Regions from separate parts of the Pacificispira sp. genome, predicted to be linked through region 4. Evidence: riboswitches for the same ligand, from Rfam matches in the RefSeq annotation. Region 4 holds a riboswitch; each other region holds the start of a gene.
The links. Region 4 has a riboswitch for cobalamin ahead of ACO06O_RS15200 (aromatic ring-hydroxylating oxygenase subunit alpha). Riboswitches for the same ligand answer to the same signal wherever they lie in the genome.
Positions count from the first base shown of each region.

Region 1 (5,526 bases), on a different contig from region 4:
CCGTCACCGCGATTGAGCTGGAATTCTACCTGATGGACGCGAAGCTGGGCCCGTCCGGCATTCCGAACACGGCCAGTTCCCCCGCGACCGGACAGCCGCAGACCACGACCCAGGTCTACGGCATTGAAGAACTGTACGAATTCGAGGATTTCCTGACCGATGTCGAGGATGCCTGCGTCGCGCAGGACGTTCCCGCCGACACGGCGACGGCGGAATACGGGCCGGGTCAGTACGAAATCAACCTGCATCACGTCGACGACCCGATCAAAGCCTGCGACGACGCGATCCTGTTGAAGCGCATCATCAAGGGCGTCGCACGCAAGCACGGCATGATCGCGACCTTCATGGCCAAACCGTTTTCCGAACGCGCGGGCTGCGGCATGCATATCCATCTCAGCCTGTTGGATAAGAACGGCAACAACATCTTCGCCGGGCCGATGGACAAGGAAATCGGCCTGCCGGCATCGAAGGCGCTGCGCCACGCCATCGGCGGCCTGGCCGCGACGACGGCCGATTCCATGGCTGTCTTCGCCCCGAACGCCAATTCCTACCGCCGGTTCCAGGCAAATTCCTATGCCCCGATCAACACGGCCTGGGGTGTCGACAACCGCACGGTGTCGCTGCGCATTCCGCGCGCGGACGAGAAGGGCATGCGGGTCGAACATCGGGTCGCGGGCGCGGATGCCAACCCCTATCTGACCATGGCCTGTGTGATGGCCGGCGTGCATCACGGCCTGACCAAGAAGCTGGACCCGGGTCCGATTGAAAAGAGCAACGCCTATGAAAAGCCGGTGACGGAACTGCCGCTGCGTTGGTGGCAGGCGCTGCAGACCTTCGGCGAAAGCAAGATCCTCCCGAAATATCTCGGCGCGCATTATTGCGAGACCTACGCAGCGGCGCGCAGCTTCGAGAACGACGCGTTCCAGGCGCAGATTCCGCCCCTGGATTACGAATGGTACCTGCGCACGGTGTAAGACATGGCAAAGTTCGACGATACCCGATCCTATTACCGGGCGACCGCCCATGCCGCCCCCAGCCATCCCCGGCTTGAAGGCGAGCACAAGGCCGATGTCGCCATTCTCGGCGCCGGCTACACCGGGCTTTCCGCCGCACTGGAACTGGCGGAGGCCGGTTATTCCGTGATTGTTGTCGAAGCGGAAACGGTCGGCTTCGGTGCGTCCGGCCGCAATGGCGGGCAGGTATGCAGCGGCTTCAACAAGTCGATGCATCACGTCGAAAAGGTCGTCGGCAGCGAGGGAGCGAAAGTCGCCTGGGAAATTGCGGACGGCGCGCCCAAACTGGTCGGTGAGCGGATCAAGAAATACGGCATCGATTGCGACCTCAAATGGGGTTATCTGCATGCCGCCGAGAAGAAGAGCCAGTTCGAAGGCCTGAAGGAAGACCAGGCGGAATGGGAAAAATGGGGCTATACCGGCTCCAAACTCTATGAAGGTCCCGCCGTCCGGGAAAAGATCGGGACCGACCGCTATGTCGGCGCGTTGTGGGAACCGGGCGCGGGCCATGTCCATCCGCTGAACTATTGCCTGGGCCTCGGCAAAGCCGCCCATGAGGCCGGCGCCCAGATTTTCGAGAACAGCCGCGCCATTCGTCTGGATACCGGCGACAAGCCCGCGATCCATACCGAACATGGATCGGTGCATGCCGAACACCTCATTCTGGCCGGCAATGCCTATCTGCGCGAGACGGAGCCTTATCTGTTTCGACGCCTGATGCCGGTCGGCAGCTACATCGTCGCGACGGAGCCGTTGGGCGACAATCGGGCGAAGACGCTGCTGCCCACCGACGACGCGGTTTCGAACTGTAATTTCATCGTCGACTATTACCGGCTCAGCGCGGACAAGCGCATGCTGTTCGGCGGTCGCGCGACCTATTCAGGGTTGGAACCGAACGATCTGGGCGGTTTCGTGCGCCCGCGCATGCTGCATGTCTTCCCGGAACTGGACGATGTGAAGATCGATCACGTCTGGGGCGGCTATATCGGCATCACGGTCGATCGCATGCCGCATGTTGGACGCATCGGCAACCGCACCTATTTCAGCCAGGGTTATTCCGGACACGGCCTGGCGCTCAGCAATATGTGCGGGAAGATCCTGGCGGAGGCGATCAAGGGCCAGACGCAGAAGTTCGACATCATGCACAAATTCAAGCACCCGATCTTCCCCGGCGGCCGGTTCCGCACGCCCCTCCTGACACTCGGCATGTTTTGGTATCGCCTGAAGGACGCTTTGGCGTAAGCTCCCGTCCGGCACGATTCCTGCTTGCCCGACGAGCGGGGGAGCGGATTGTTCGCCGTATCGAGGAAACCAGCATGTTCAGCCGCCTGATGCGCATCATCAAACCGGGCGACCGGCGTAAGGAACGCCGGGTCAAGGTCCGGTTCCCCGCCGAAGTGGGTGGCCTGAAGGGCCGAGTCACCGATGTCAGCCTGGGTGGTTTCGGGTTCTACCCGGATCAGGAAGGGCTGGCCGAAGGCGACGAGGTCATGGCGGTTCTGATGCCGGACGAATTCACCACCATCGAAATTCCCTGCCGAGTGGTCGGCGCGGATGACGAGGGCATGGTGGTCTGCGTCGCCTTCATAAAGGTGACCCCGGACCAGTTCGATCCGCTTCAGGACATTATCGCCCACCAGGCGTTGGGCTGATTCGGCCCCTGATTCCGCTTACAGAAAGTCTTCCAGTTCGAGGCCCAGCACGTCGCAGATGGCCTCGCATTGGGCGCGCTCGCTTTCCAGGAAAACGCCGTCCGCGCGGCTGATCGCCAGGGCGACCTTGACCAAAAGTACGGCGTCCCCGGCCTCATGCCGCATTTCCTTGACCGCTTCCAGCGCGTGGCGGCGGCCCTTGGCCTCGGCCTGGACGATGCCGTCGACATAGCCGTTGAACAAATCAACGGCCTCATGCACGTCGAAAAAGCGCAGCTTGTCGATGGCTTCCAGGATCTGGTCGACGCGCCCGCGTTCCGACAGGGATACTTCGCCATCGGCAATCGCAACCAGGGCACAGCACGCCATGCACGCCTCCAGGAACGGCCGGTTCCTGCGCCGTGCCGTTCGCTCTTCGATTGCGTGCCGAACCCCCTCGAACATACCGATCCCCCGACCAGGCGCCATCCCCGGATTGGCGCAGGCCGACAATGTGCCCTTGCCGCAGTGCAGCGGTCAAGTGACGGGTCTGCGCGCAAGCAGGTCGTTTTTTCCTTAGTCGCCGCCCCGAATTACACTAGAGTGATGCGATCGAGAGAGCGGTTCCCCGCAAGGGGATCAAAAGGGAATTCGGTGTGGCGACGGACGCAATGTCCCGACCCGAGGCCGAAGCTGCCCCCGCAACTGTAAGCGGCGAGCCGACCGCCACGTCCAGGCCACTGACGGGATACCGTTGGGAAGGCCAGGCGGACCGGCACCGACCCGCGAGCCAGGAGACCTGCCGCTCACTGAAACGCAACCCTATTGTCCGGGCGGGGTGTCCCGGGAGGAGGTTTCTATGAGTAGTGTTCCGTCCGCATTTCCGGCTGCGGAAATCGATATTGCGGCGTTCGACCCCGGACAGAGTCTGTCCGCCCTTTACATGGCCGAAGAGCCTTTGCCGCGCGGTGCGGCGGAAGGGGCAATTCTGTCCTGGCTTCTGGCCCTGCCCGATGGCACCGATCCGGCGCGGGCTGCCCAAATTCTCGGCGAAACGTCGCCTTTCTCCGATGCCTCCGGCGGCGAAGCCGGCAAGGCGAGCGAATTGCTGAGGCAGATCGCGCAGTTTCCGGCCGAACGTCTGGCCCGGCCGAGACGCCGGCGGGTCAGGAACTAGAATGTTCCATCGGCATTCAGGGACCGGTGGCGTGAAGGAACGGATGACGCGGCCAACCGCATCGCCTATATAGCCTCCTATGACGGATGTTCCTTCCCGCCCCGGTCCTCCCTGGCTGACCCAACTGGTCGATTTCGCGCCGCTGGCAGCCTTTGTCGTCACCTATTTCCTCAGTAACGATCTGTTCCTGGCAACAAAGGTCGTGATGGGCGCCAGTGCGGCAGCCGTCGTCTTGTCGCTGGTGGTTGCCCGTCGGATTCCGTGGATGCCGCTATTGACGGCCGTCCTGGTCGGGGTATTCGGCGGTTTGACGCTCTATCTGAACGATCCCAGCTTCATCAAGATGAAGCCCAGCATCATCAATACGCTGTTCGGGATCGGCCTGCTGGCGGCCCTGGCTTTCGGCAAGATGCCGCTGCGATCGGTCATGGGCGGCAGCTTCACCATGCCGGACCGAGCCTGGAAGGTTCTGACGCTGCGTTGCGCCATCTTCTTCCTGTGTCTCGCCCTGCTGAACGAGGTCGTGTGGCGAAGCGTATCGGAAGAGATTTGGGTCTATTTCCGGTTTCCCGGGCTGATCGCGATAACTTTCCTGTTCTTCATCGCCCAGGTGCCCTTCATGATGCGGCACAGCGAAACCGACACGGCGGAAGAAGCCGGAGATCAGTAATCCCCGGTCTCGCCGTCCGGATTGCCAAATGGCGCGGAAGGAACCGGCCCGGTCATCGACCGGCGGTGGGCCAAGGCCCAATGCACCGACGGGAAGGCGATCTCCACCGTCTGGATTTCATCCCAGTCGAAGAACCGGACCTCCAGGCTTTCTTCGCCCGCGGCAATCCCGGGCGACGCCAGATGCGCGGCATAGATCAACTGTACCTGGCTGATCCTGGGGATCGTGTAGACCGCCAGCAGGCCGTCGATCGCGATGTCGGCGCAGGCTTCCTCGTGCGCTTCGCGCCGGGCCCCGTCTTCCACCGTTTCATTCAGTTCCAGATAACCGGCCGGGATCGTCCAGAAGCCACGGCGCGGTTCGATCGACCGACGGCACAGCAATACCTTGCCGTCTTCGACGACGACGGCGCCGGCAACGATCAAGGGGTTTTCGTATTGGATGAAGCCGCAATCCGGGCAGGTCAGGCGCGTACGGTTATCGCCTTCCGGAACCTTTCGAACCGTCGGGCCGCGCGCAGTGATCTTGTCGGATTTGTCGCCCATCGCGGGCCGATCATGCGACTTGGGCTTGTCCGTCGCAAGTGACAACTGCTATTCGCTTGGCGCGGCGCGGGGATCGCCCCCGGGGCGCGGCGAGGGGGATTATCGCATGGCCGATCTGCGGCGTATTATCGACGAGGCGGAAGAACATTACCGGCGCGGGCGCCTGCACGAAGCCGCCGAGGCGTATCAGCGTGTCCTGGATCGGCGACCCGACGATGTCGAAGCCCTGGAATGGCGCGGCGAGATCGCGGTCCAGTTGGACGACTACGAAACGGCGGTCGAAGCGCTGGGCCGGGCGCGGGAACTTCGCGGCGACGATGCGTTTACGGAATACACCAATCTGGGCCTGTCCTATTACGAGTTGAACCTGCCGGCGGAAGCGGTCGAAACCCTATGGCAGGCCGTGCGCCGGGACGCGACAGACCTTGTCTCGCATTCCAATCTGGGCAAGGCGCTTTACGACCTCTACGCCAACAATGGCGAGGAAGAG
Region 1 covers NZ_CBDDHE010000002.1:159,416-164,941, forward strand. Annotated here, with positions in the region: gene ACO06O_RS00815 (glutamine synthetase family protein) at 1-974, shown strand, start outside; gene ACO06O_RS00820 (NAD(P)/FAD-dependent oxidoreductase) at 978-2,255, shown strand; gene ACO06O_RS00825 (PilZ domain-containing protein) at 2,330-2,665, shown strand; gene ACO06O_RS00830 (tellurite resistance TerB family protein) at 2,684-3,034, opposite strand; cobalamin riboswitch at 3,249-3,465, shown strand; gene ACO06O_RS00835 (hypothetical protein) at 3,504-3,821, shown strand; gene ACO06O_RS00840 (inner membrane-spanning protein YciB) at 3,901-4,491, shown strand; gene ACO06O_RS00845 (NUDIX domain-containing protein) at 4,485-5,036, opposite strand; gene ACO06O_RS00850 (methyltransferase) at 5,143-5,526, shown strand, end outside.
Region 1: another riboswitch for cobalamin. It lies ahead of ACO06O_RS00835 (hypothetical protein); the one in region 4 lies ahead of ACO06O_RS15200 (aromatic ring-hydroxylating oxygenase subunit alpha).

Region 2 (5,526 bases), on a different contig from region 4:
GTTCTCACCGATGCACAGATGGAAATGCGTGCCCCCGAAATGAACAGTCAGATAACCGTCGAACAGCGTCACCGATTTCGGGGCGCAGGGGCAGCGGAACTCGAAAGCCCCCCCTTCGATGATCGGGCCGAAGACGATGCTCCGCCAGTGGTTCTCGAAAATGTCCTTCAGCAGGGTATGGAGATAATCCTCCTCCGTCGGCAAGACCCAGATTTCGGTCTCCCGGCCGGTTTCATTGACATCCCGTTTGCTGGCGACGGCTACACTCATGCTTCATTCCTCATATTGACTGCAAAACGGCGACGGGGCGGAAAAGGGCCCGCCCCGTCTCCGTTTCAGAATTTCCAGTTCATGCCGGCATAACCGGCGATGCCCGGCGTGCCGAAGGTCAGAACTTCTTCGTACCGTTCGTTCAGCAGGTTCTCGCCGCGGGCATAGAGCTCCAGCCCGTCGATCACCTCATAGCTGCCCTTCAGATTGACCAGCGTGAACGAGCTCATGTCGACGACCGTGCGGTTGAAGGCCGCGTCGAACTCGAAATCCGTGAAGCTGCCGTTGAAGTCGACCCCGAGATTGAGGTTCGCCCGGTCGTCCAGGAATCGGTAGTTCACGTTGAGGCTGGCGAGGTTGGTCGGCCGGCGGACCTGTTCGGTCCCGTCGGACGTTTCCGCGTGGGTCCAGGTATAGCTGGCGCCGATATCGAGCTGATCGGTCAAGGCTAGATCGCCCGAAATCTCGACACCCCGTGCTTCGGACACGCCTTCCAGATTGCGTGACGTATTGCCGGAACCGGTGATCAGGTTTTCCACGTCGCTGCGGAAGAAGGTCACATCGACCCGGGCCTTTTCCTGCCAGAATCGCTGCTCCACCCCGACATCCCAACTGGTCGCGGTTTCAGGCTTCAGGTTGGGGTTGCCGACGAAGTTGTTCGTGAAGCCGAACAGTTCCGTGAGCGTCGGATTCTTGACGCCGGTACCGTGACTGGCATGGAACCGGGTTCCCCAGGAATCGACCAGATAGGCCGCCGAAAGGCGATGGGTCTGTTCATTCTCGAACCGGTCATTGTAGTCCTGACGCAGGCTGGCTGACAGGAACAGGGACTCGAATAGACCCAGATTGTATTCCCCGGCGAAGGCATTGTTGGTTGTGTCGATCTTGCCCTGTCCCAGGAAGCTCGCCTTCATCGTGTCCTTTTCGGATTCCGCCAGCAGCGTGAAGTCGTGTTCCGCCTGGGCGAGCGACGGCGTGTCGAAGGATACCGTCGTCTGGTAGGCGTATTTGCGTTTGCTGCCGTCGGCAAAGCTGGACAGCGCCCCATTGGTTCGGCTGTCATCCTTGTCGCTGGAATAGGCCGCGTCGAACCGGTGGGTCCAGGCGCCGTCGAAGGGATCGACCGACAGGCCGATCCGGCCATAGCGCTGATTGGTCGTCGTATCCGAAGCCTGGTCCACGGCACCGATTCCGCCGGTGAACCCGTCGGTTTCGAAATACGCCTTCGTCGCGCGGATTGTGGTATCCAGGGTCAGCCAATCCAGTGGCTGGACGTCGGCGTTCAGCGACAAAGTATCGTTCCGGTAGCCATCCTTTTCGGGATTGCCGCGGTCCTCGGCGGCATTGGAAATCCCTTCGGTCCGGAACCGGTTCGCGGTACCTGAGATGCTGAAACGCTCCCCGCCGTAACGCAGGGAAACGCCGGCCTCGCCGGTCTGGAAGCTGCCGCCTTCTGCGGACACCTCACCGCCAAACCCGTCACGCCCCCGCTTGGTGGTGATGCTGATCACGCCGCCGATGGCGTCACTGCCGAACAGGGCGGACTGCGCACCGCGCAGGATCTCGATCCTTTCGATGTCGGCGGTCATTAGGCGCGAGAAATCGTATTCCGATCCGGCGCTTTGATCGTTGATCTCGATCCCGTCGACGATGACCAGCGTATGATTCGATTCCGCCCCGCGGATCCGGACTGCGGTTTGGGCGCCCGGCGAACCGGTCCGGTTTACGGCCAGCCCCGGCACGTCCCGCAAGACGTCCGAAACGAATTTCTGCCCGCCACGCTCCAAATCTTCGGCGGTGATCACCGTGACCGAACTGCCGACACGTTCCGCCGGCAGGGCGATCCGGCTGGCGGAGACGATGGTGTCCGGTGCCGTCACGACGGTACCCGTGTCCTGTTCCTGCGCCGCGGCAGCTCCGGCAAGTCCCAAAAGGGCTGTCATTGTGAACGCCCCCACCCAATACTGTGCCCGTATCCTGGGCGTGGTCCTGGCGACCGTTTTCATGTGCTCCCTCCAATCGGTTGATGCCGACAGGAAGAGCCGCGAGGCAGTCATCGCCCCGACGAATCGAAACCGGGATGGGAAACAAAATCCGATACGACCAAGGCGAACCGGTGCCCCCAGCCCGGCGCGACACGCCCTGGTCGATGCATACCGGACCGCGGCCCGTCCAAATCGACGGTCCACGTCCTGAACGGGTTCGGCTTTGACGTGAGAGAGCGTTGGCGGAAATCGCCGTCGTCACACCTCACGGGCCGCGTCCCATTCGCCAGACGCACCTAGCAAGGCGCCACCGCGAACGGGATCAAGCCCGCGCCCCCGGCAATCCCCGACCGGAAGCAAAGGTGACGCGGCCTCTGGCAGGTCTCCTGGCTCGCGGGTCAGGGACGGGCGGCCGGTCTTCCCGACTGGGCACCCGATCAGGGCCCGGTCAGTGACCGTCACTTGGCCGCCGTCTCGCCGCTCACAGTTGCGGGGACAGCCCCGGATCGCGCGTCCCTGTTGGGTAATGCGCTACCGGTGTTCCCTTTTAATCCCCCCAGCCTGATGCCGGTCAGGGGAACCAAGGGCCACATCCAAATTCGTACATCGTCAAATCCTATCGGCGCAAGGCCAATGACGAATGCTGCAACATGGTGCGCGTCCAAGTCGGCGAAGAACCAGATTGGAACACACAATATTCAGAGAGAGCTGCTTGCAAATTCAATGTTATGATATAACGTCCGGCTCAAATTCACACTAGAAACCGGAAGCCGAAGTATCTCGCAGACTCGAGATCTGATCCTCGTTCCGCCCGCCAATCCAACATCCCTTGATTCCCTTCCCATGGAGGTACACATGCGTGCGTTCACCAAAGCAATGTTCGGCGCGGCTATCGGCGCCGCCGCCCTGATCGCTACAAGCACGGCATCGACGGCACAGGGCCGGACCGACGTCGTCGTCGCCGCGCCCTGGCACGTCAACGGCATGGACCCTGCCTCGGACGGCTACACGTTTCAGCGGATGGAGGTTGCCGAAACCCTGGTGGATGCCGGGATTGACGGACAGTTGCGCCCGGGCCTCGCAACCGAATGGCAGGTCGGCGGCGATGGTCTGGTCTGGCGCTTCCAACTGCGCGACGGCGTCCGGTTCCATGACGGTACAGAGTTGAGCGCGGATGCCGCCGTGGCCAGCCTGAAGCGCGCTGTGACGCAACCCGGCGTCCTGCAGAACCTGCCGATTGCGGAGATCGCCGCCGATGGCGATGCGGTTGTGATCCGCCTTGCGGAGAAGTTTGCCGCATTGCCTGCTGTCCTGGCGAACTATACGGCCCTCATCCTGGCTCCGGCGTCGTTCGACGGTGACGGGAAGGTGGTTTCCGTGATCGGCACCGGCCCGTTCCAGGTGGCACAGATCGATCCGCCGAGCTCCCTCAGCCTGAAGCGGTTTGACGGCTATTGGGGGGAGGCGGCCCATCTGGAAGCCGCCCGTTACATCTCCACGTCCCGGGCGGAAACGCGGGCGTTGATGGCCGAAAGCGGCGATGCCGATCTCGTCTTTACCCTGGACCCGGCCGGGTACAGCCGACTCAGCCAATTGGAGCCGGTCGAGGTCAAGGCGGTCCCGATCCCTCGCACGATCGTCCTCAAGCTCAATCTTGCCCATCCCGCGCTGACGGAGGCGGAAGCGCGCCAGGCGCTCAGCCTCGCGATCGATCGCGACGGTATCGCCGCGGGCATTCTGCGCTTCCCCGACGCCACGGCCAGCCAGTTGTTCCCGCCGGCCCTTGCCGACTGGCACGATCCGACGCTGACACCGCTGGCCTACGATCCGGACACCGCGCGTCAGTCGCTTGCCGCCTTGGGCTGGGCGCCGGGCGAAGACGGCATTCTCGTTCGCGACGGGATGCGCTTTGCGTTGACGTTGCGGACATTTCCCAACCGCCCGGAACTGCCGCTGATCGCAGCCGCGCTGCAGGATCAGTGGCGCCAGATCGGGGTGGCGCTCGACATCTCCGTCGGCAATTTTTCCGAGATCCCGTCCGGGCATCAGGACGGCTCGCTCGATGTCGCCCTGTTCGCGCGCAACTATGGCCTGACGCCGGACCCCGTCGTGAACGCGGCGGAAGATTTCGGGGCCGGTGGCGCGGATTGGGGTGCCATGAACTGGGATGCGCCCGACGTTGCCGAAGCGCTGGCCAAGGCACGGGCGGAAAGCGATCCTGCGACGCGCGGTCCTGCGATAGATTTGGCCGTGGCGGCCGTTCACAAGGATCTGCCGGTCGTTCCGATCGCCTGGTACACCCATACGGTGGCCTATCCCGACGCCCTGCAGGGCGTGATCGTCGACCCGCTGGAACGCAATTACGAATTGTCGAAACTGCGGTGGGCCGAATGACGGTCCGGTCCGGATTTTTACCGGATTCGATCCGGAATTCGGGGCCTCTCGCGACGCTCGGGCGCTTGGCGCTCGGGCGTCTCGTCCAGGCCTTACTGGTGGCGCTCGTCATCGGCATCGTCAGCTTTGCAATGATGGAGGCGTTGCCGGGAGACGCCGCCTATCGCATCGCAGCCGGCCGGTATGGCTATGACATGCTGACCGGTGCAGCGGCGGAACAGGTCCGGATCGAGTTGGGGCTCGACCGGCCGGCCTGGCAGCGAATCGCGGATTGGGTCGGCCATATCCTGATGCTGGATCTGGGCCGGTCGGCCGTGACGGGCGATCCGGTTGCGCATGCCTTGTCGCATCAACTGGGCCATAGCATCGCGTTGGCCGTCGGCGCACTTCTCTTCGCATTGGTCATCGCCGTGCCAACGGGCACCTTGGCCGGACTGCGACCCGGCGGTGCGTTCGATCGTATCCTTGGGGGGCTGACGGTCGTGTTCAGGGCGCTGCCGGCCTTTCTTCTCGGCATTATCCTGATGCTCTTCTTTGCGGTTCAACTCGGCATTCTGCCCGCCGCCGGACACGGGCATGGCGGGCACTTGCTTCTGCCATCCCTGACCCTCGGGATCGTCCTGGCAACTGTACTCAGTCGCGTTGTGCGTAACGCCGTCGCCGAAACGGTCGCCAGCGAGGCATTTCAGTTCGCTCGGCACAAGGGGCTGTCGATGGGCACAGCGCTTCGGCGGCACGGCGCGCGCAATGCCGCTGTGCCGGTGGTCGCGTATCTCGGTGTTCAGGCCGCTCTCCTGGTTGAAGGTGTGGTCGTGGTCGAGAGCATTTTCGCCTGGCCCGGTATCGGCCATGCGCTGACCCATGCAATTTTCGAACG
Region 2 covers NZ_CBDDHE010000002.1:608,057-613,582, reverse strand. Annotated here, with positions in the region: gene ACO06O_RS02830 (DUF7676 family protein) at 1-270, opposite strand, end outside; gene ACO06O_RS02825 (TonB-dependent receptor plug domain-containing protein) at 336-2,213, opposite strand; cobalamin riboswitch at 2,615-2,855, opposite strand; gene ACO06O_RS02820 (ABC transporter substrate-binding protein) at 3,111-4,649, shown strand; gene ACO06O_RS02815 (ABC transporter permease) at 4,748-5,526, shown strand, end outside.
Region 2: another riboswitch for cobalamin. It lies ahead of ACO06O_RS02825 (TonB-dependent receptor plug domain-containing protein); the one in region 4 lies ahead of ACO06O_RS15200 (aromatic ring-hydroxylating oxygenase subunit alpha).

Region 3 (5,526 bases), on a different contig from region 4:
GGACGGTGAAATCGCGGCTTCGCCTGGCAATGGGCAAGCTGAGGACCATACTAGGAGACTCTGAATTATGACGGCTGCTTTGACTTCGGGGGGAGCCATGCGGGCGGTGGAACCGTCGCATCACCTTTCGGATGATATGCTGTTGGACTACGCGGCAGGGTCGCTGGACGAAGCGACGAGCCTGATCGTGGCGACGCATCTGACCTATTGCCCTTCCTGCCGGAAACGGGCGGCGGAACTGGACGCCCTGGGTGGGACGCTGTTGCGCGACGTCGCGCCGGTTTCGTTGTCCAAAGGCTCTTTGGAGTCGGTTCTAGCGCGGCTGGACCAACCGGCGGAACCGGCGCCGGTGCGCGCCGCCCTTCCGGCCAACGACAACCCGCTGGTACCTGCCGTCCTGCGCCGTTATCTGGGCGGCGACCTGGACGCGGTGACCTGGAAGAATCTGGGAATGGGGGTCCAAACCTCCGAAATCGCAATGAACGTGGAGGGCAAACGCGCCTTCCTGCTGCGCGTCCCGGCCGGCAAGGCAGTGCCGCATCATACCCATGACGGCAACGAATTCGTCCTGATCCTGCGCGGGGCCTATAATGACGAGATCGGCCGCTTCGCCCGCGGCGATCTGGCAATCAGCGACGGGTCGATCAAGCACAAGCCGGTCGCCGAACCCGGCGAGGATTGCATCTGCCTGGTCGTGGTCGATGCCCCGATCCGGCTGACCGGGCCGATCGGCGCCATTCTGAATCTGTTCGTGAAGGTCTGACCGGAGCTCTGGCCGGGATCTTCCGCAGGGGCTCGCGCCCCGGCCCGTTGCATCGTAAAGTCGCGCCATGCTGCGCGCCCTGACCCTTCTTCTGATCTGCCAGTTGCTGGGCGAGGCCATCGCGGTCCTCGCCAACTGGCCCATTCCCGGCCCCGTGCTCGGCCTCGCCTTCCTGCTGGCGGGGCTGCTGATTCTGCGGCGGTCGCCCGACTGGCTGCAGGACACCTCGGCCGGGCTGTTGAAACATCTGTCCCTGCTGTTCGTCCCGGCCAGCGTCGGCCTGGTCCAGCACGCAGACCGCCTGAAGGTCGAGTGGTTGCCGCTCGCGGCCGGGGTGATCGTCAGCACCGTCGCGGCGATCGCCGTCGGCGCGGTGGTCTTCGTCGCCGTATCCCGTCTGATCGGCGCCCCGGCGGAAGGGGAGGACCGCAAGGCATGATCGGCGCGACACAGGATATCTGGGTCTATCTGGCCGAAACGCCGCTGCTGTGGCTGACCGCGACCCTGATTGCCTATGGGATCGGCCATGCTGCCTTCACCCGGTCGGGCAGCAACCCGGCGGTCAATCCGGTGGCCATTGCGGCGGCGCTGCTGATCGCATTGCTGGTCGCGACGGACACCGATTACGACACCTATTTCGAAGGCGCCCAGTTCGTTCATTTCCTGCTGGGTCCCGCGACCGTCGCCCTGGCGGTGCCGCTTTATACCCACCTGCCCCGGGTCCGGCGCGCGGCCCTGCCGATGCTGGCGGCCCTGGTCGCCGGCGTGGTCACCGCCGTCGGCACGGCCTTGGCCGTCGCCTCGCTGCTGGGCGCGGACAGCGAAAGCCTGTTGTCGCTGGCGCCCAAATCCGTGACCTCCCCCATCGCGATGGGGATCGCGGAGCGGATCGGCGGCCTGCCGTCCCTGGCGGCGGGATTGGTCATCGCGACGGGGATCGTGGGGGCCATCGTGGTCACGCCGCTTTTGAACCTGATGCGCGTCCGCGATTGGCGTGCCCGGGGTTTCGCCGTCGGCATCGCGGCGCACGGAATCGGCACGGCCCGCGCCTTTCAGGTCAACCCGATCGCCGGGGTTTTCGCGGCCGTCGCCATGGGTTTGAACGGCCTGACGACGGCGCTTTTGGTGCCGCTGATCGCGCATTTGTTACTATGACCGCGACGATTTGGCGTCTTGAGATAAGGGCCCCCGCTTCGTACGTCTTGGGGTAGTGATCCGTTCCCTCCGCGGAGGCCTTGAATACCATGCAGCGCAAAACAATTCCGCTGATCGGCGCCATGCTGGCCGCACTGGCCGCGATCGGTCTGGCCGCCCTTGTCGTCTGGAATCAGCTCTCCGGCAGCTCGGACGGCGTTGTGCGTGGCGACGGCGAGGCCTTGGTTGCGCCGGGATTGGAGGTCGGCGGTGCGTTTGAACTGACCAATCATAAGGGCGAAACCGTCACCCAGGACACGTTCCAGGGTCAGTTCCTGCTGGTCTATTTCGGCTACAGCTCCTGCCCTGACGTCTGTCCGACGGAATTGTCCAGCATGGCGGCCGCCATCGATATCCTGGCGGAGCGGGACGCCGCGGCGGCCGAAAAGATCACCCCGGTCCTGATCACCATCGATCCGGCCCGCGACACGGTGGACGTCCTGAAGGACTATGCGCCGGCCTTTCACCCGCGTCTGGTCGGCCTGACCGGCAGCGACGAGGCGATCGAGGCCGTGGCACGGAAGTTCCGCGTCTATTACGGCCGGGGCCAGCAGATCGACGACGAATTCTATCTGATGAACCATTCCGGCTATGTCTATCTGATGGGGCCGGACGGCGGGTTCGTGACGATGTTCAACGGCGGCACCGCGCCGGAATCGATCGCCAACGCCCTGCAGCGCTACGTCGCTGCCGCAAAGACCAGCTGACGGTCCCCCTCGCCCGATTATTCGAACGTCGCCTTGACGCCAATCCCTGTCGGCGCCGCGCTTGACCTGTACGCCGCCGTGGCGCTACTGATAATTCTTGAAGACGCGTTCGGTTCTCCTTCATGGGTCACGAAGGCCTTGGAGCTAAGAGGGAACACGGGAAGGATTTACCCATCAGGGAATCCGCGCCCGGGCTGCCCCCGCAACCGTGAGCGGCGAGCGGTATCCACCTCGCCACTGGCACACCAGCCCGGATCGGGACATGTGCCGGGAAGGCAGGATGCCGCATCGACCCGCGAGCCGGGAGACCTGCCGAGCGTCGATGGCATCTCGAACGACCGTCGGGTGTGACGGGAGGAGACAAAATGAACGATCGCATTCAGGCCACCACCGCCGACCATCTCGAAACCGAATCCCGGACCCGCGTTCTGGCGGCATCGGTTGCGGCGGCGCTGTTCGGCGGCTTCCTGTTCCTGGGTATCGGCTTCGCGCATTCGGACACGATCCACAATGCGACGCATGACGCGCGGCACGCCTTCGCGCTGCCCTGCCACTAAGCCCCGACCGAATTCAACGATATGTTTCGGCGCCTTTTCGGCGCGGCATTCGCCGCGGGCATCGTCGCGGGTCTAGCGATCAGCGCGATTCAGGAATTCACCACCACCCCTATCATCCTCCATGCCGAGGAATACGAGAACGCGGGCACAGAGGCCGCCATCCCGGAATCCGCGATCCCCGAGACGGCGGTCTTTCGGGTCGCCGGCACCGGCGCGTTCCACGGATTTACCATCTACAAGGCCCATAGCGGCGAAGACCACGGCGACGAATCCTGGGGCCCGAAAGACGGGCTGGAACGCTCCCTCTTCACCGCCGGGACCAATATCACGATGGGGATCGCCTTCGCCCTCATGCTGACGGCGGCCTTTGCCGTCCATGGCGGCGCGATCAGCGGACGGATCGGGCTGCTTTGGGGGATCGGCGGCTTCGCCGTCTTCACCCTGGGCCCGAATCTGGGCCTGCCGCCGGAAGTACCCGGCAGCATGGCCGCCGAACTGGGGGTGCGGCAGCTCTGGTGGATCGGCTGCGCCGCAGCGACCGGCATCGGCCTCTGCCTCATGGTCTTCGGCCGCAAGCTGCCACTGACGGTCCTTGGCGTTCTGATCATTGCCGCCCCGCATATCGTCGGCGCGCCGCAACCGGCGGAAGTCGGCGGCGGCGTCCCGCCGGAAATCGCGGGCCATTTCGCCGCCGCCTCCATCGTCGTCGCGGCGATCTTCTGGGTCATGCTGGGCTGGCTCAGCGGCACCTTCTATCAGCGGTTCTCGGGCACCTACGCCTGACCGTGACCCGGTTTCGGGTTCAGGACGCCTTCGCCTTCCGGGCGAGGGCGTCCAGACCGAGCACCAGCAGCCCCAGCGCCAGGCCCCAGAAGGCCGACCCGATCCCGAACAGGGACAGGCCGGATGCCGTCGCCACCAGCGTCAGCACGGCGGCGAAGCGGGTTTCTTCCGGCGCCAGGGCGGCGCTGAGCGAGCCCATCAGCGGCCCGACCAATGCCAGCCCGGCCACGGTCACGATCACCGCCGACGGCAGTGCCGCGAAGGCGGCGACCAGGGTCACGCCGACCCCTGCCAGGATCAGATAGCCCGCGCCATAGAACAGCCCCGCCTTCCAGCGTTGCGCCGGATCGGGATGCGTGTCCGGCCCGGTGCAAAGCGACGCCGTGATGGCGGCCAAGGTGGTGGTATGGGCGCCGAACGGCGCGGTCAGCAAGGACGCCATGCCGGTAACCGCCAGGGCGGAACGGGCCGGCGGCGTGTAACCCGCCGCCGACAGGACGGCGAAGCCGGGCAGGTTCTGCGACGCCATGGACACCAGGAACAGCGGCACGCCGAGCCCGATCAGCACCGCCGGATCGAATTCCGGCCGGATCAGGACCAGCGTCGCAACCGTCAGATCGCCGTCCAGCGGCGCGACCCGGCCGAGGACCAGCGCCCAGGCCACCCCCGCCGCGATCACCGCCAGTACGGCCCAGGTGGCACTGAACAGGCGGACCACCAGAAAGACGCCCACCAGCGGCAGGACCAGCAACGGATCGCCCGCGGCCGCGTCGAAGACGCCGATCGAAAACCCGATCAGGACGCCCGCCAGCATGGCCGCGGCGACGGCGGTCGGGATCTTGGCGATGGCATCCGCCAGCGGCTTGACCGCGGCGCTCAATACGATCAGCGCGGCGGCCAGCAGAAAGGCCCCGACCGCCGCCTCGATGCCGATGGTCGGCGCCCCGGCCACCATGGTCGCGCCGATCAGCGCCGCCCCCGGCGTCGACCAGGCAGTGACGATCGGCATCCGGTGTAGGATAGACAGGACCGGGCTGGTGACCGCCATGGCAAGGCAGAGCGCGGTGATCCAGGACGCGGTTTCGGCGGGACTGGCCCCGACCGCGCGGATACCGGCCAGCACGATGGCCACGCTGCCGCCGAATCCCACCAGAACCGCGACCAAGGCGTTGCTGAACACGGAGAATCTCATTCCCCCTTACCCCTCTTTCTCGAATACCATCAGAAAATTGTTCGCCGGCATCGGCACATCGGCACGCAGGCGCAGTCCGGCCGCCGACGCGATCGGCAGGATATCGCCTTCCAGATCGCGCACCCCCCATTCCGGGTCGCGCGCCCTTAAAGACGCATCGAAATCGGCGTTGCTGGGCGCGGTATGGCGACCGTCGCGAGAGAACGGCCCATAGATCAACAGCGGCCCACCCGGCGGCAACAGCCGCCCCGCGCCGCCGATCAGGCCGCACGCCGCCGCCCAGGGGGCGATATGGATCATGTTGGCGCAGAAGATCGCGTCGACCGGCCG
Region 3 covers NZ_CBDDHE010000011.1:5,255-10,780, reverse strand. Annotated here, with positions in the region: gene ACO06O_RS21185 (sigma-70 family RNA polymerase sigma factor) at 1-71, shown strand, start outside; gene ACO06O_RS21180 (ChrR family anti-sigma-E factor) at 68-763, shown strand; gene ACO06O_RS21175 (CidA/LrgA family protein) at 831-1,202, shown strand; gene ACO06O_RS21170 (LrgB family protein) at 1,199-1,918, shown strand; gene ACO06O_RS21165 (SCO family protein) at 2,008-2,664, shown strand; cobalamin riboswitch at 2,758-2,995, shown strand; gene ACO06O_RS21160 (CbtB domain-containing protein) at 3,030-3,221, shown strand; gene ACO06O_RS21155 (CbtA family protein) at 3,243-4,004, shown strand; gene ACO06O_RS21150 (benzoate/H(+) symporter BenE family transporter) at 4,024-5,196, opposite strand; gene ACO06O_RS21145 (DUF938 domain-containing protein) at 5,203-5,526, opposite strand, start outside.
Region 3: another riboswitch for cobalamin. It lies ahead of ACO06O_RS21160 (CbtB domain-containing protein); the one in region 4 lies ahead of ACO06O_RS15200 (aromatic ring-hydroxylating oxygenase subunit alpha).

Region 4 (5,526 bases):
GGGCGAATTCGTGATCGCGTTCGTCATGAGCGGGGACGGCCATGATCGCGCCGGTGCCATAGGACATCATGACGTAATCGGCGACCCAGATCGGCAGCTTGTCGCCGTTTACCGGATTGACCGCATAGGCGCCGGTAAAGACGCCGGTCTTGTCCTTGGCCAGTTCCGTGCGCTGCAGCTCGCTCATCTTCGACGCCTGGTCGCGATAGGCGTCGACGGCGGCGCGCTGACCGTCCGTCGTAATGCCGTCGACCAGCGGATGTTCCGGCGACAGAACGCAATAGGTCGCCCCGAACAGCGTATCCGGCCGGGTCGTGTAGATTTCGAAGCTCTTGTCGCTGTCGGCCACCGGGAAAGTGACCTGCGCACCTTCGGACCGGCCGATCCAATTGCGTTGCATCGCCTTGATGCCTTCCGGCCAATCCAGCTCTTCCAAATCTTCCAGCAGGCGGTCGCCGTATTTGGTGATGCGCAGCATCCATTGGCGCATCAGGCGGCGTTCGACCGGATCGCCGGTTTCGACATATTTGCCGTCCTTGACCTCTTCATTGGCCAGGACCGTGCCCTGGGCCGGGCACCAGTTCACCGGGATCTCGGCCTGATAGGCCAAGCCGCGCTCATAGAGCTTCAGGAAAATCCACTGGGTCCAGCGAACGTAATCCGGATCGGTCGTCGAGAATTCTCGGCTCCAGTCATAGGAGAAACCGAGGCGTTTGATCTGGGCGCGGAAGGTGTCGATATTCGCCTTGGTCGTAACCGACGGATGAACCCCGGTGCGCATCGCATAGCGTTCGGCGGGCAGGCCATAGGCGTCCCAGCCCATCGGGTGCAGAACGTTGAATCCCTGCATGCGCTTGTAGCGGCAGACGATGTCGGTGGCCGTGTATCCTTCCGGGTGACCGACATGCAGACCCGCCCCGGACGGATAGGGAAACATGTCCAGGACATAGAGCTTCTGCTTGGACGTATCGACCTCGACCTTGAAGGTCTCGTTCTCTTCCCAAAAGCGCTGCCACTTCGGCTCAACCAGGCTGGGATCGTAAGCCATTCAATCTCTTTCCGCGTTCGCTAGGAATGATGCGGCGGCCGGAAAGACCGCCTCGGATTCTATCTCTTTGAAAATGACCGTATTCGCGCGGTTCCGCGCGCGGCTTTAGATAGCAAGCCGCCCGGATTTAAGTCAATCACCGGGCTGTCATCACTCCGAACGAATTCAGATTTCGATCTCGACCCTGCCGATCGGGTTGGAACAACAGGCCAGCACCATGCCGTCGGCGATCTCCTTGTCGGTGATCCCGCCATTATGGATCATGTGGACCTCGCCCGATGTCTTGCGGACCTTGCAGGTACCGCAAACGCCGAACTGACAGGCCGACGGAATGTTCAGGCCCTGCGCCTTGGCGACCTGAAGAATGGTGTCGGTTTCGCTGCACATCGCGTCCAGACCCGACGCGGCGAACCGGATCATCGCGCCGGCAGTTTCGTCCAATACGATATCGTCGTGTTCCGGGCGTTGATCTTCGGTCCGGATCGGCGCGTGGAAGCTTTCCTCATGGTAATGCGCCATTTCGAATCCGGCGGCGTTCAGGACATCGCGCACCGTTTTCATGAAGGGTTCCGGCCCGCAGCAGAAGATTTCCCGCTCCATATAGTCCGGCGCCATCAGTTCCAGCATCAGCTGGTTCAACCGGCCCCGGTACCCGGCCCAGGCGGAGAACGGATCGTCCTCCTCCACCACGAAGGACAGTTTGATGTCCGGCACGCGCTGGGCCATGCGGCGCAGTTCGGGTTCGAAGATCAGTTCCGACGGGCGGCGGGCGCAGGAAATCAGCGCGATATCCGTATGCTCGCCATTATCGAACAGCCAGCGCGTCATCGACATCATCGGCGTCACGCCGGACCCAGCGGAAATGAACAGATATTTGTCCGCCGGATACTGCATGAAGGTGAAGATGCCGCCCGGCCCATAGGCGCGCAGCCGGTCGCCGACCTTCACATTCTCCAGCATCCAGCGCGATCCGATACTGTCCTTCTGCGCCTTGACCGTGACCGAGATCGACAGCGGCCGCGACGGCGAGGAGGACAGGGTATAGGTGCGCAACAATGGCTCCGGCCCGACCGGCAATTCCAGCGTGATGAACTGGCCGGGCAGATAGCGGAACCAGCTATCGTCCGCCGTCTTGAAACAGAAAGAGGTCACATCCGGCGCTTCCGGAATGATCATCATGCATTCCAGTTCCTTCGCGTCGGTCCAATAGGTCCGTTCGTCCAGAGCCTTGAATTGGGTCAGCCGCATTCCCGTCACTCCGCCGCTGCGGCCGGCGCGAAGGCGCCAAGCTGCCGGGTCATCGCATCGCAATACCAGTCGGTGAACTGGCGCACGCCGGTTTCATGGATCGGCGAATAGGGGCCGGGTTCATAGGCCGGGGAGTTCACCCCCAACTGGTTCTGTTCGACCAGCATCCGGTCCTGGTCGTTGGTCGCGTCCCAAACTTCGGTCAGCGTCTTCAGGTCATAATCCACGCCTTCGACCGCGTCCTTGCGCACCAACCAGCGGGTCGTGACCTCCGTCTCCTGCGGGCCGATCGGATTGACGTGGAAGGAGATCGCGTGATCGCGCAGCAGATGGTTCCAGCTGCTGGGATAGTGGAACAACAGCATGGAGCCGATGCGCTCTTCCCGAATCGCGCCCAGCGGTTTGGAACAGGCCGGTTTGCCGGACATGGTGAAGCTTTCGGTATCGCGCAGCAACGGCACGCGCATGACGCGGTACTGGCCGCTGTCGTCCAGATAGAATTGGCTGGGCAGGCCGGCGGCCTCGCAGCGGTTCCAATGATCCTGTAGGAAATTGTCGCCGCCGGTCTGTTCGACCCCGGTGATGGTCGGCGCGTCGGTGAAGGTGCGGCACAGTTCCGGATGGGACCCGGAACAGTGATAGCATTCGCGGTTGTTTTCCCAGACCAGCTTCCAATTGCCTTTTTCGACAATCGTCGTCTTATGCGCGACCTTGGTATACTCCAACCGGTGCGGCAGCATATAGGGTTCGATCCGCGCGCGGACCGGGGCGAAATCGGGCGGCGCATCGCTGAAATTGACGAAGAGATAGCCGCCGACGCTTTCGCAGGCGACCGGCTTCAGCTTGAACGCGTTGGGATCGAAATCCTGGCCCATCTCGCGGGCGAACAGCAGCTTGCCTTCCAGGTCGTAGGTCCATTGGTGATAGGGACAGACCAGCCGCGCGGCATTACCCTGCGCCGATTGGCAGATACGCGAACCGCGATGGCGGCAGGCATTGTGGAAGGCGCGGATCTCGCCATCGGCACCGCGCAGGATGATCGCCTCGGCCCGGCCGACCCGGTAGGTGGTGTAATCCCCAACCTCCGGAATCTCGCAGCCATGCCCCGCGAACAGCCATTCGTTCAGGAACAGGGTGTCCATTTCCAAATCGAAAACCGCGCGGTCGCCATAGAATTCCTGCGCCAGGGAATAGCCGGGCCGACGGGCGGCCAGCAGGCCTTGCACACGGTAAGATGCGTCCATACCGAATCTCCTCAGTCATGCGCCGCATCCGGCGGCGCGGTTGGTATGGTCGCTGGTGTTCTCAAGAGGACATCCCTTCCCCGCTCCGGCAATCGGCGGCGGACGGAAGGAAAGGCACCTCGTGATCGCCACCCGCGATCCAAGAGCAGTCTTGCCTGGGCTGGTTTCCGGACTCGAAGGGAGGTGCTAGCCGAACGCGGCGCCTTCTCGGGACATTGCTTCCCAATGGCATTCGCCGCGCTTCAACCCTTCTTACCGTTGCGGGGGCAGTGCCGGGATCTCACCGGCTTCCCAATTCTCCGTCACGCCGCGAACGGCGGAACGGCACCACAAGCGCCCGGACTTTGCGCCCGGCCGGGGGTCTGGGATTTCTGTAACGCGACAGGTTAAGTGCTGGCTGCGACAGGTGCGCGATTTCCGCCCTTCAGAGCCTAGAGACGATCCCGGAAGGTCTCGATCAGGCGGTTCTTCAGGATCTTGCCGGTGGCGGCGGCCGGCAGCCGGTCGGTGATGACGATCTTCGACGGCCGCTTGTAGCTGGACAGGCTGCCGGCCACATGGGTCTTCAACTCGTCCTCCGTCACGGCGGCGGGATCGGCGACCTGGACAAAGGCCAGCACTTCCTCGTTCCCGCCCTCGACCGTGCGGCCGATCACGGCGGCCAGAACGACGGACGGATGGTCGTTCAACGCCTTCTCCACCTCCTGCGGATAGACGTTGAAACCGGACCGGATGATCAGTTCCTTTGACCGGCCGACGATGTGCAGCATGCCGTTCTCGTCGAACTTCCCCAGATCGCCGGTGCGCAGGTACCCGTCGGGCAGCAGCACTTTTGCGGTTTCTTCCGGGTTCCGGAAATAGCCCCTCATGATATGCGGGCCCCGGGTCAGGATCTCGCCGACACCGTCATTCTGACCGCCGATCGCCTCGTCCAGCTTGATATCGACACCCGGCAGGGCATAGCCGACGCTGACATCCGGATTGCCGATCGCATTGCGCGTCGCGCAGACCCCGGCCGTGGTTTCCGTCATGCCATAGCCGTTCTGCAAGGGGATGCCATAGAAGGCCTCGGCGCTGCGCTTCCAGGCCGGGTCCAACGGCGCGGCGCCCGACGAGACGTAGCGCAGCCCGCTGCCTTCCAGCCGCGTATAGCCCTGCGCCTTCGTATAATGCATCAGATGGGCATGCATCTGCGGCACGGCAGGCAGGATCGTCACATCCTCGCGCAGGGCGTTATACAGGGCCTCGGCACTGAACCGGGGTTGCAGGCGAATGCAGGCCCCGCCATGGCTGGCAGCGACGACCATGGAGGCCAAACCGAAGACATGGGTCATCGGCAAGGCGCCATAGACCGTATCCGTCGGGGTCATGTCGCGCAGTTCCGCCGACGACTTGCCGGCAAACAATAGATTGCCGTGGGTCAGCATCACGCCTTTGGGCGCGCCGGTCGTGCCGGTCGTATAAAGGACGACCCCAACCTGAGCGAGTCCCGGTTCCACCGGCTGCGGCGCGCTGTCGAAGGGTGTCGAAAACCCGACCGTGCCGAACGCCCCGTCCTGGTCTTGGGCAGCATCGGCTTTGGCATGCTCGGCCGCGTCCGGCGAGGCCTTGACCGTATAAACGACGGCACGAGGCGTCGCATGCTGGCGGATACGTTCCAGTTCCGCCGCCGTCATACGCGCGTTGGCGGGCACGGCCCAAGCGTCGAGGCGGCTGCAGGCAAAAACGAAGGCGATGGCCGCAAGGCTGTTCTCGGCCACGATCAGGACCCGGTCACCGGCGACGACCCCGGCCTCGCTCAGCACGGCCTCGGCCTGCGTCACGGCGGCAGCGTAATCGCGATAAGACAGGCGCCGGCCGTCAAAATCGATCACGGCGGGATTGTCCGGGCGTTCCGCCAGATGGCGGTCGATGTTGTGGTGGATGCGGGTCGCCTGAATGTCACTCATACCGGAACCAATCCCATTAAACGCCGACAGGACGCAG
Region 4 covers NZ_CBDDHE010000008.1:109,801-115,326, forward strand. Annotated here, with positions in the region: gene leuS (leucine--tRNA ligase) at 1-1,048, opposite strand, end outside; gene ACO06O_RS15195 (2Fe-2S iron-sulfur cluster-binding protein) at 1,214-2,296, opposite strand; gene ACO06O_RS15200 (aromatic ring-hydroxylating oxygenase subunit alpha) at 2,302-3,540, opposite strand; cobalamin riboswitch at 3,682-3,887, opposite strand; gene ACO06O_RS15205 (class I adenylate-forming enzyme family protein) at 3,972-5,489, opposite strand; gene ACO06O_RS15210 (NAD(P)H-dependent flavin oxidoreductase) at 5,506-5,526, opposite strand, start outside.